DNA from 3 places in the Pseudomonas sp. H1_A03 genome. Region 3 is predicted to be linked to each of the others. Evidence: predicted binding sites of a transcription regulator. Region 3 holds the regulator's gene; each other region holds the start of a gene.
What was found. The regulator FliA, encoded in region 3, starts transcription of late flagellar genes. The targets are predictions, from matches to a motif close to CTAAAGTTTNNNNNNNNNNNGCCGNTAA.

Region 1 (3,277 bases), 3.1 Mb from region 3:
GTTTCGTTGGCGATTTCAATCAGGCGCTTGGCGATCAGCGGACGTGCGATGGAAGTACCCAGCAGGTACTCGCCTTCGTAGACGGTGTTGGCGCGAAACATCGGGAAGACGAAATCGCGGACGAACTCTTCGCGCAGGTCGTCAATGTAGATCTCTTTCACGCCCATGGCTTGCGCCTTGGCACGTGCAGGTTCGACCTCTTCGCCCTGACCCAGGTCAGCGGTGAAGGTCACCACTTCACAGTTATAAGTATCCTGCAGCCACTTGAGGATCACCGAAGTGTCCAGGCCGCCGGAATACGCGAGAACGACCTTGTTTACGTCGGCCATGCCATCACTCCACGGGGTTGTACGGAAAGGCGTCGATTCTACCGACCAAAACCGTGAATTTACAGGGGCGCGACAGCAAATGAAGATAAAGCGACAGATTATGTCGAACGGGCGACTGATGGTCGCACCTGATGCTGGCACTTTATGACGTGTGCGCAGGGTTGCTCGGGCCCGTAGCCTGGGGGGCCGGTTTCTCGGGGGCGGCCACGCGCTCCAGCTGGATATTGACCCGACGATTGCGCGCCCGGTTGGCCGCATTGGTGTTGGGCGCCAGCGGGTAGCTTTCGCCATGAAAGCGCAGGGTGACCTGGGATTCCTGGACGCCATTGGCTTTGAAGTAGTCCATCACCGCCAAGGCGCGGCGGCGCGAGACATCGCGGTTGGTCAGGCGGTTGCCACTGTTGTCCGAATGGCCATTGAGCTCGATATGGTTGACGGTGGGGTCGGCTTTCATGAACGCGAGAATCACGTCGAGTTTCTTCTTGGCAGCCGCGTCCAGCTCGATGCCGCCACCGGGGAATCCGACTTCGGTCTGTTTGACCTGATCGTAATTCATCGGCAACAGCTTGGTGGTACACAACTGGTAGTCGTTGTAGGCCTTGTTGAATTTGACCGGCAACAGGCGGATTTCCGAGTAACCGCCTTCACGTCCGTAATGGCGAACGGTCGGGCTACGCCCTTCCAGCAAGCCATTGAACAGCCGCCCGGCCTGGGCCTGGGAGCTGTTGAACAACACGTCGCCACTGCCGGCACGCACGGCGCCGAGGTTGATATCACCACGCCCCGGCTGCCAAGGGGCGGCGGCGGCCAGCAACGTGGCCGAGCCCGCACCCAGCGAGCCGTTATAGGCTTTGAGACGAAACGTCGCCTGCTCGCCGGCCCGGCGCACGAACTCACCCGAACCGAAGTCGGTGATCGGCTGGGTCAGGCGGCACTCGAACTGGTCCCCTTCTACCTTCCACTCAATATTCTCCAGACGTGTCTGGAACGTGAGGGCCATCGCAGGCAGGCTGGCGAACACACTGAGCAGGGCTAGATAATGCTGGCGCACGGGAGGCTCCACTGGTTTCTACAACACTTCAAAGCGTCATACATCGATAAGGCATACGAAAGGCTATCGGTTGCCTCCTGCAAAACTTGATAGCGAGTGCCTGCAAGAGTCTTTTCCGGTAGCATTCCCACCAGATTGACCCGCCTGGAATCCCCAATGTCCGACCGCCTGACCCTGCTGCGTCCCGACGACTGGCATATTCATCTTCGCGATGGTGCTGCGTTACCCCACACCGTGGCCGATGTAGCGCGCACCTTTGGCCGCGCCATCATCATGCCTAACCTGGTACCTCCGGTGCGTAACGCCGAGCAAGCCGATGCCTATCGCCAGCGAATCCTCGCTGCACGACCGGCCGGCAGCCGCTTCGAACCGTTGATGGTGCTCTACCTCACCGACCGCACCCAGCCCGAGGAAATTCGCGAGGCCAAGGCCAGCGGTTTCGTGCACGCCGCCAAGCTGTACCCGGCGGGCGCGACCACCAACTCCGATTCCGGCGTGACCAGTATCGACAAGATCCTGCCAGCCATCGAAGCCATGGCCGAAGTCGGCATGCCGCTGTTGATCCACGGTGAAGTCACCCGTGGCGACGTGGACGTGTTCGATCGCGAGAAGATCTTCATCGACGAACACATGCGCCGTGTGGTCGAGCTGTTCCCGACCCTCAAGGTGGTGTTCGAGCACATCACCACCGCCGATGCCGTGCAGTTTGTCACCGAGGCCTCGGCCAACGTCGGCGCGACCATCACTGCGCATCACCTGCTGTACAACCGCAACCACATGCTGGTGGGCGGGATTCGGCCGCACTTCTATTGCCTGCCAATCCTCAAGCGCAACACCCATCAGGTGGCCTTGCTGGATGCTGCGACCAGCGGCAACCCGAAGTTCTTCCTCGGCACCGATTCCGCGCCCCACGCCCAGCACGCCAAAGAAGCGGCGTGCGGCTGTGCCGGTTGCTACACCGCCTATGCAGCCATCGAGCTGTACGCCGAAGCGTTCGAACAGCGCAACGCGCTGGACAAGCTCGAAGCGTTCGCCAGCCTCAACGGCCCGCGTTTCTACGGCCTGCCGGTGAATACCGACCGCATCACCCTGGTTCGTGAAGACTGGACCGCCCCTGCCAGCCTGCCGTTTGGCGAGCTGACCGTTATCCCGCTGCGCGCCGGTGAAACACTGCGCTGGCGCCTGCTGGAGGAAAGCAAGTGAGTGAAGACCATTACGACGACGAACATGAGCACAGTGGTGGCGGTTCCCGTCACCCGATGGCCGAGCGGTTTCGCGGTTATCTGCCAGTCGTCATCGACGTAGAAACCGGTGGTTTCAATTGCGCCACCGACGCACTGCTCGAAATCGCCGCGACCACCATCGGCATGGATGAACAGGGCTTTGTGTTCCCGGAACACACCCACTTCTTCCGTGTCGAGCCGTTCGAAGGCGCCAACATCGAAGCGGCCGCCTTGGAGTTCACCGGGATCAAGCTCGATCACCCACTGCGCATGGCGGTGAGTGAAGAAGCGGCGCTGACCGATATCTTCCGCGGCGTGCGCAAGGCGTTGAAGGCCAATGGCTGCAAACGCGCGATTCTGGTTGGCCACAACAGCAGCTTCGACCTGGGCTTCCTGAATGCCGCCGTGACGCGGTTGGACATGAAGCGCAACCCGTTCCACCCGTTCTCCAGCTTTGACACCGCGACCCTCGCCGGCCTGGCTTATGGCCAGACGGTATTGGCGAAGGCCTGCCAGGCAGCCGGTATCGACTTTGACGGTCGTGAGGCCCATTCGGCCCGCTACGACACAGAGAAGACCGCCGAGCTGTTCTGCGGCATCGTCAACCGCTGGAAGCAGATGGGCGGCTGGGAAGACTTCAACGACTGACACCGCAAGCTTTTGTAGTGAGCGGG
Region 2 (3,277 bases), 1.1 Mb from region 3:
ACGCATGGACGACCAGGCCATGACCAGCGTCAATGACGTGGTCAAGAACACGCCCGGCCTGTTCCTCAGCCAATCCAGCGGCCCCGGTCGGCATACCTATAAATCACGCGGGTTCGACATCGACAACATGATGTTCGACGGCATCCCCAGTTCGTATTCTGGCTACGCCAACAGCGTGCAGCCCAACTTAGCGATGTTCGACCGGGTGGAAGTGATTCGTGGCGCTACCGGCCTGGTCACCGGCGCGGGCAACCCTTCGGCTGCGATCAACTTTGTGCGCAAGCGTCCCACTGCCACGCCGCAGGTTTCGATCACCGGTGCTGCCGGCAGTTGGGATGATTATCGCGGCGAATTCGACGCTTCCAGCGCCTTGAATGACAGCGGCACCCTGCGCGGTCGCGTGGTGGGTTCATACCGGGACGCCAACAGTTTCCGCAAGGGTGAAGAAAGCGATCACGGACTGTTCTATGCCATCGGCGAAGCCGACCTCAGCGAAAACACCACGGCGACCCTGGGCTTCTCGCGCCAGGAAGATCAGACCAACCACTTCTGGGGCGGCTTGCCGATCGGCACTGACGGCCACCACCTGAACCTGCCTCGCTCCACCAACCCCGGCTCGGACTGGGAAAACAAGAAACTGACCATCGACACGGTATTTGGTGATATCGAGCATCGCTTCGCCAACGATTGGAAACTCCACATCGCCGGCTCGTCATCACAGTTGGACGGTGTATTCACCGGTACCTACCAGTCGCGCTATCAAACCACCCTGGCGCGCACCGCCTACCAATCGAACCAGGATGACAAGCAATACGGGCTGGACACCTTCTTCAGCGGCCCGGTCGAAGCCTTCGGTCGTACCCATGAAGTGGTGGTGGGCACCAGCAAACGCATCTATGACGCCACCTCCAAGGAGTTCAGCCCCTACGACACCAACTACCCACTCAATGGCGCAAAGCCGAACTTCGTACGCGACGGCAAAGGCCACAGCATCACCACCCAGGATGGGGTTTACTTGACAACCCGCCTGAACCTGGCAGACCCGCTCAAGGTCATCCTGGGCGCCCGTGTGGACTGGTATGACTACGATGACCGCCAGGGCGATGGCGACTACAAAGTCACCCGCAACCTCACACGCTACGCCGGGGTGATCTACGACCTTGACGAGCACCATTCGGTCTACGCCAGCTATACCGATATCTTCACGCCGCAGACAAGTCGGGATTTTTCGGACAAACCCTTGGAACCTATCGTCGGTGAAAACTACGAAGTCGGCATCAAGGGCGAGTACTTCAACGGTGCGCTCAACGCCAGCCTGGCAGTATTCCAGATCGACCAGAAAAACCGCGCGACATTGCCTGACAGCCAGGTGGGATGCCCGATCACCGCTTGCTACGAAGCGTCCGGACTGGTTCGCAGCCAGGGTATAGATCTGGAGCTGCAAGGTTCCCTCACTGAGAACTGGCAAGTCGGCGGTGGCTTTACCTACACCCGTGCGCATTACGTCAAGGACACCAAGCCTGCCAATAACAACCAGCGTTTCGACACCGACACCCCAGAGCGCCTGTTCAAACTCACCACCTCCTATCGCTTCCAGGGCCCGCTGGAAAAACTGCGCATCGGTGGCAACGTTTACTGGCAAAGCCGCATGTACAACGATGTGGTGCTCGCCAACAGCAATACCTATCGCCTGGAACAAGGCAGCTATGCAGTTGCAGACGTTATGGCCGGGTACCAGGTAAACAAGCATCTGGACCTGCAGTTGAACGTGAACAACATCTTTGACCGCACCTACTACTCGGCAATCGCCACCAGCCCGATCTGGGGTTCCACCGACACCTACGGCAACCCACGCAGCTTTGGCGTCACGGCCAAATACAGCTTCTGACCGCACCTTGATAAACGGCTAGCCGACCGGGTAGCCGTTCCTCAAGTCCCTTCTCTTGATGCCGATATACCTTTGGCAACACTCAATCCAATAAAAATAAAACACCCAACTTGCTCCACCCTGCCCCCGCTTTGTTTCGACCAGACCCCATGGAGTCAGTGTGAATGCCCACCCCCGCGCGTTTTTTCGAGCACTACCGTAAAGCCGACCGCATCATGCTGGCGTTGATCTGGCTGATGTTTTTGTTTTCGCTGGGCCTGGCGTTCTGGCACGACACATTGATGCAGGCCGTGATCGTGGGCGGCGGCACCGGCGTGGTGCTCACTGCGCTTTATCGAGCCCTTGGCGGAACCCGCGTGATGCGCTGCGCATTAGGCGCGGGCCTGATGGTGATGGCGGCATTGCACATCAACCAGGCGCAGGGGGTGATCGAAGCGCACTTCGGGATCTTCGCGCTGCTGGCGGTCCTGACGTTTTATCGCGACTGGCTGCCGATCCTGATCGCAGCGGCGACAATTGCCGTGCACCACGTGGTGTTCCATGCGCTGCAACATCAAGGTTTCCCGGTATTCGTGATGGAACACCACGGCGGCTGGACCATGGTGTTCGTTCACGCCTTCTACGTGGTGATGGAAACCGTTGCCCTGCTCTACCTGGCCGTGCACAGCCAGGCCGAAGCAGTCGAGAGTCAGGAAATGCTCGAGAAAATGCTCGCGGTCACTTCTCAGCTCACCGTTGAGGCCGACAGCGCTGACAAAGGCACAATGCGCGTTTCCCTGGCCAAGCGTTTCGACCACTTCCTGCAACAGATCACCCACCTGATCGACGGCGTCGCCCGTGACTCCCACGGCCTCGGCCAACTCGGCCAGGAACTGGCAGACGCCAGCGGCACCCTGGAAAAAGGCGCGCGGCATCAGTTGGCAGAAATCACCCAGATGACCGGCTCGATGCAGCGGATGGAAGACGCCATGGGCCACATCGCCGTACACGTCGAACACGCTGTGGATCACGCAGGCAAAGCCAGCCAACAAGTCCTGCGCGGCCAGGAAAGCGTGAGCCGCGCCCAGCAGGAAATCACCCAATTGGCCTCACGCCTCAACGGCACGCACGAGACCGTGCAAGGCCTGGCCACACAAGCCGAACACATCGGCACCGTACTGGAAGTCATCAGCAGCATCGCCAACCAAACCAACCTTCTCGCCCTCAACGCCGCCATCGAAGCCGCCCGCGCCGGCGAGCAAGGCCGTGGCTTCGCGGTGGTCGCCGACGAAGTCCGCAGCCTGGCGCAGCGCACGGCGGTGTCCACCCAAGAAATCAAAACCATCATCGAAAGCCTGCAACACGGCAGCCGCCAAGCCGTAGAAGCCATGCACGACAGCCGCCAGGGCG
Region 3 (3,277 bases):
TCACCCTTGGCGAGATGTTTTTGTGGATCTTTTTCCGAGAGGATCGCTTCGCGGTCATGTTCGATACCGGCAAAACGGTCTACCTGGCCTGCCATAAGCACTAATTTGAGCAAGTTGCTTTCCACTTCGGTGACCAACTGGGTCACACGCTTGATCACCTGGCCGGTGAGGTCCTGGTAATCCTGGGCGAGCAGAATGTCGTTGAGGTTGCTGGAAACCGTGCGGTTTTCCTGCTCGCTGCGTGACAAGAACCCTTCGACCCGACGCGCCAGCTCACGAAACTCTTCAGCCCCGACTTCGCGACGCATGAAGCGGCCCCAGTCAACGCTGAGGGCCTGGGCTTCGGTGGCCATGCCATTGACCAGGGGCGTGGCATTTTCCACCAGGTCCATGGTGCGGTTGGCCGCCGCCTCAGTCAGCCTGACCACGTAGGACAGGCGTTCGGTGGCATCGGTGATTTGCGAAATTTCTTCGGCCTGGGGCATATGCGGGTCAATCTGGAAATTGACGATCGCACTGTGCAGCTCGCGCGTGAGCTTGCCCACTTCCTGATACAGGCCGCGGTCACGGGTCTGGTTGAGCTCATGGATCAACTGCACCGCGTCGCCGAACTGGCCTTTTTCAAGGCTTTCGACCAACTGGTGAGCATGCTTTTTCAGGGTCGACTCAAAGTCTCCCTGTGACGTTTCTTTATGCTCCATAGCTCCCCCGCGATGGCATTAGCCGTGGATGCGTTCGAAGATTTTTTCGATCTTCTCTTTCAAGGCCAATGCAGTGAATGGCTTGACCACGTAACCGTTAACCCCGGCTTGGGCGGCTTCGATGATCTGCTCACGCTTGGCTTCGGCGGTCACCATCAGCACAGGAAGGCTGCGCAGCTTTTCGTCAGCACGCACGTGGCGCAGCAAGTCGATACCGGTCATGCCCGGCATGTTCCAGTCTGTTACCAGAAAGTCGATGCTGCCGCTGTTGAGGATCGGAATGGCTGTGATGCCGTCATCCGCCTCGACCGTGTTAGTGAACCCAAGGTCACGCAACAGGTTTTTTATGATCCGCCGCATCGTTGAGAAGTCATCAACGATGAGGATTTTCATGTTCTTGTCCAATTCGACCTCCAAGCAGTCTTAAACGCGCCCAGCACCTGGACGCGCCATTTCATTCAACAGGCATTACACAAAAAGGACTGCCGGGGCCACCACGGGTCGAACCCGCGAAGGTCAATCACCGTCGCGGTATCGTCTGCAGTGCCCCCCACACTGCCTGTCAGCGCGCTCGCCACTCTCCCAAACGCCCCCGCAAGCGGGCTGCGCACTGGCTATGCAACTGGCTGACCCGCGATTCACTGACCCCCAGGACCTCACCGATTTCCTTGAGGTTCAGCTCTTCGTCGTAGTACAGCGCCAACACCAGCCGCTCACGCTCCGGCAAATTGGCAATCGCTTCCGCCAGCGCCCCCTGGAAGCGTTCATCTTCCAAGTCGCGCGATGGCTCCATATGAGCGCTCGCGCCGTCTTCGTGCAGCCCTTCGTGTTCGCCGTCCTGCAACAGGTCGTCGAAACTGAACAAGCGGCTGCCCAAGGTATCGTTCAAAATCCCGTAATAATCGTCGAGACTCAATTGGAGTTCGGCCGCAACTTCGTGATCTTTAGCGTCGCGACCGGTTTTTGCTTCAATTGCGCGAATTGCGTCACTGACCATGCGCGTATTGCGGTGTACCGAACGCGGCGCCCAGTCGCCTTTACGCACTTCATCGAGCATCGCGCCACGGATACGGATACCCGCATACGTCTCGAAACTCGCCCCCTTGCTCGCGTCGTATTTGGTCGACACTTCGAGCAAACCGATCATGCCGGCCTGGATCAAGTCTTCGACCTGGACGCTGGCGGGCAGGCGTGCCAGCAAGTGATAGGCAATGCGCTTGACCAAGGGCGCGTAGCGCTCGATCAACTCGCCCTGGCTGTCACGGGCAGACTTCTTGTAAGCGTTGTAGCCGTTCGCTGTCATAGCACCGGTCCTGCGCTCGTCTGATGCACCAATCGCTCGACGAAAAACTCCAGATGCCCCCGAGGGTTGGCGGGCAACGGCCAGGTATCGACCTTCTGGGCAATAGCCTTGAACGCCAATGCGCATTTGGAACGAGGGAACGCTTCGTAGACTGCACGCTGCTTTTGCACAGCCTTGCGCACACACTCGTCGTAGGGAACTGCGCCAACGTATTGTAAGGCGACATCGAGGAAGCGGTCCGTGACCTTGGTCAACTTGGCGAACAGGTTGCGCCCTTCCTGCGGGCTCTGGGCCATGTTGGCCAGGACGCGGAAGCGGTTCATGCCGTAGTCGCGGTTAAGCAGTTTGATCAGGGCGTAGGCGTCGGTGATCGAGGTGGGTTCATCGCAGACCACCAGCAAGACTTCCTGCGCGGCGCGCACGAAGCTGACCACTGACTCGCCGATCCCGGCGGCGGTGTCGATCACCAGCACGTCGAGGTTGTCGCCGATATCACTGAACGCCTGGATCAGGCCGGCATGCTGCGCTGGGCTCAGGTGCACCATGCTCTGGGTGCCAGAGGCGGCCGGCACGATGCGGATGCCACCGGGGCCCTGCAGCAGCACATCGCGCAGCTCGCAGCGGCCCTCGATCACATCGGCAAGGGTGTGTTTGGGCGTCAGCCCCAGCAGAACGTCGACGTTCGCCAGCCCCAGGTCAGCATCCAGCAGCATGACGCGACGGCCAAGCTCTGCCAGGGCCAGGGACAAATTCACTGACACGTTAGTTTTTCCGACGCCACCTTTGCCGCCGGTCACCGCGATCACCTGTACGGGATGCATGCTGCCCATTTTATTTCTTTACCTTGTCTTGCTTAGACGCAGGCTACATGGCTTGGCCGCGTGAATCGCTTGCAGACCATCGATGTAGATACATTTCATTGTGTTCATCCTGACCTCAACCCACCCGTTTTGCGGGGCTGTGGTAAAGGTCGGCGAACATATCGGCCATCGCTTCCTCGCTAGGCTCTTCTTGCATTTGCACGCTGACTGCACGGCTGACCAACTGATGACGGCGCGGCAGATGCAGATCATCCGGAATCCGCGGCCCGTCGGTCAGGTAGGCGACCGGCAATTCATGACTGATGGCCAGGCTCAGCACTTCACCCAGGCTCGCGGTTTCATCGAGCTTGGTGAGGATGCAACCGGCCAGGCCACAACGCTTGTAACTATGATACGCAGCGGTAAGAACCTGTTTCTGGCTGGTGGTTGCAAGCACCAGGTAATTCTTCGAC

Region 1: the regulator FliA is predicted to act here: its motif matches at 1,444-1,471, upstream of AB4O35_RS11775 (flagellar protein MotY).
Region 2: the regulator FliA is predicted to act here: its motif matches at 1,929-1,956, upstream of AB4O35_RS21385 (methyl-accepting chemotaxis protein).

Annotation. Positions count from the first base shown of each region.
Region 1 is NZ_CP162829.1:2,560,807-2,564,083, reverse strand. Features, by position in the region: gene AB4O35_RS11780 (argininosuccinate synthase) at 1-329, opposite strand, end outside; gene AB4O35_RS11775 (flagellar protein MotY) at 472-1,380, opposite strand; gene pyrC (dihydroorotase) at 1,537-2,583, shown strand; gene rnt (ribonuclease T) at 2,580-3,251, shown strand.
Region 2 is NZ_CP162829.1:4,583,288-4,586,564, forward strand. Features, by position in the region: gene AB4O35_RS21380 (TonB-dependent siderophore receptor) at 1-1,888, shown strand, start outside; gene AB4O35_RS21385 (methyl-accepting chemotaxis protein) at 2,053-3,277, shown strand, end outside.
Region 3 is NZ_CP162829.1:5,643,720-5,646,996, forward strand. Features, by position in the region: gene AB4O35_RS26060 (protein phosphatase CheZ) at 1-701, opposite strand, end outside; gene AB4O35_RS26065 (chemotaxis response regulator CheY) at 720-1,094, opposite strand; gene fliA (RNA polymerase sigma factor FliA) at 1,264-2,004, opposite strand; gene fleN (flagellar synthesis regulator FleN) at 2,001-2,834, opposite strand; gene flhF (flagellar biosynthesis protein FlhF) at 2,941-3,277, opposite strand, start outside.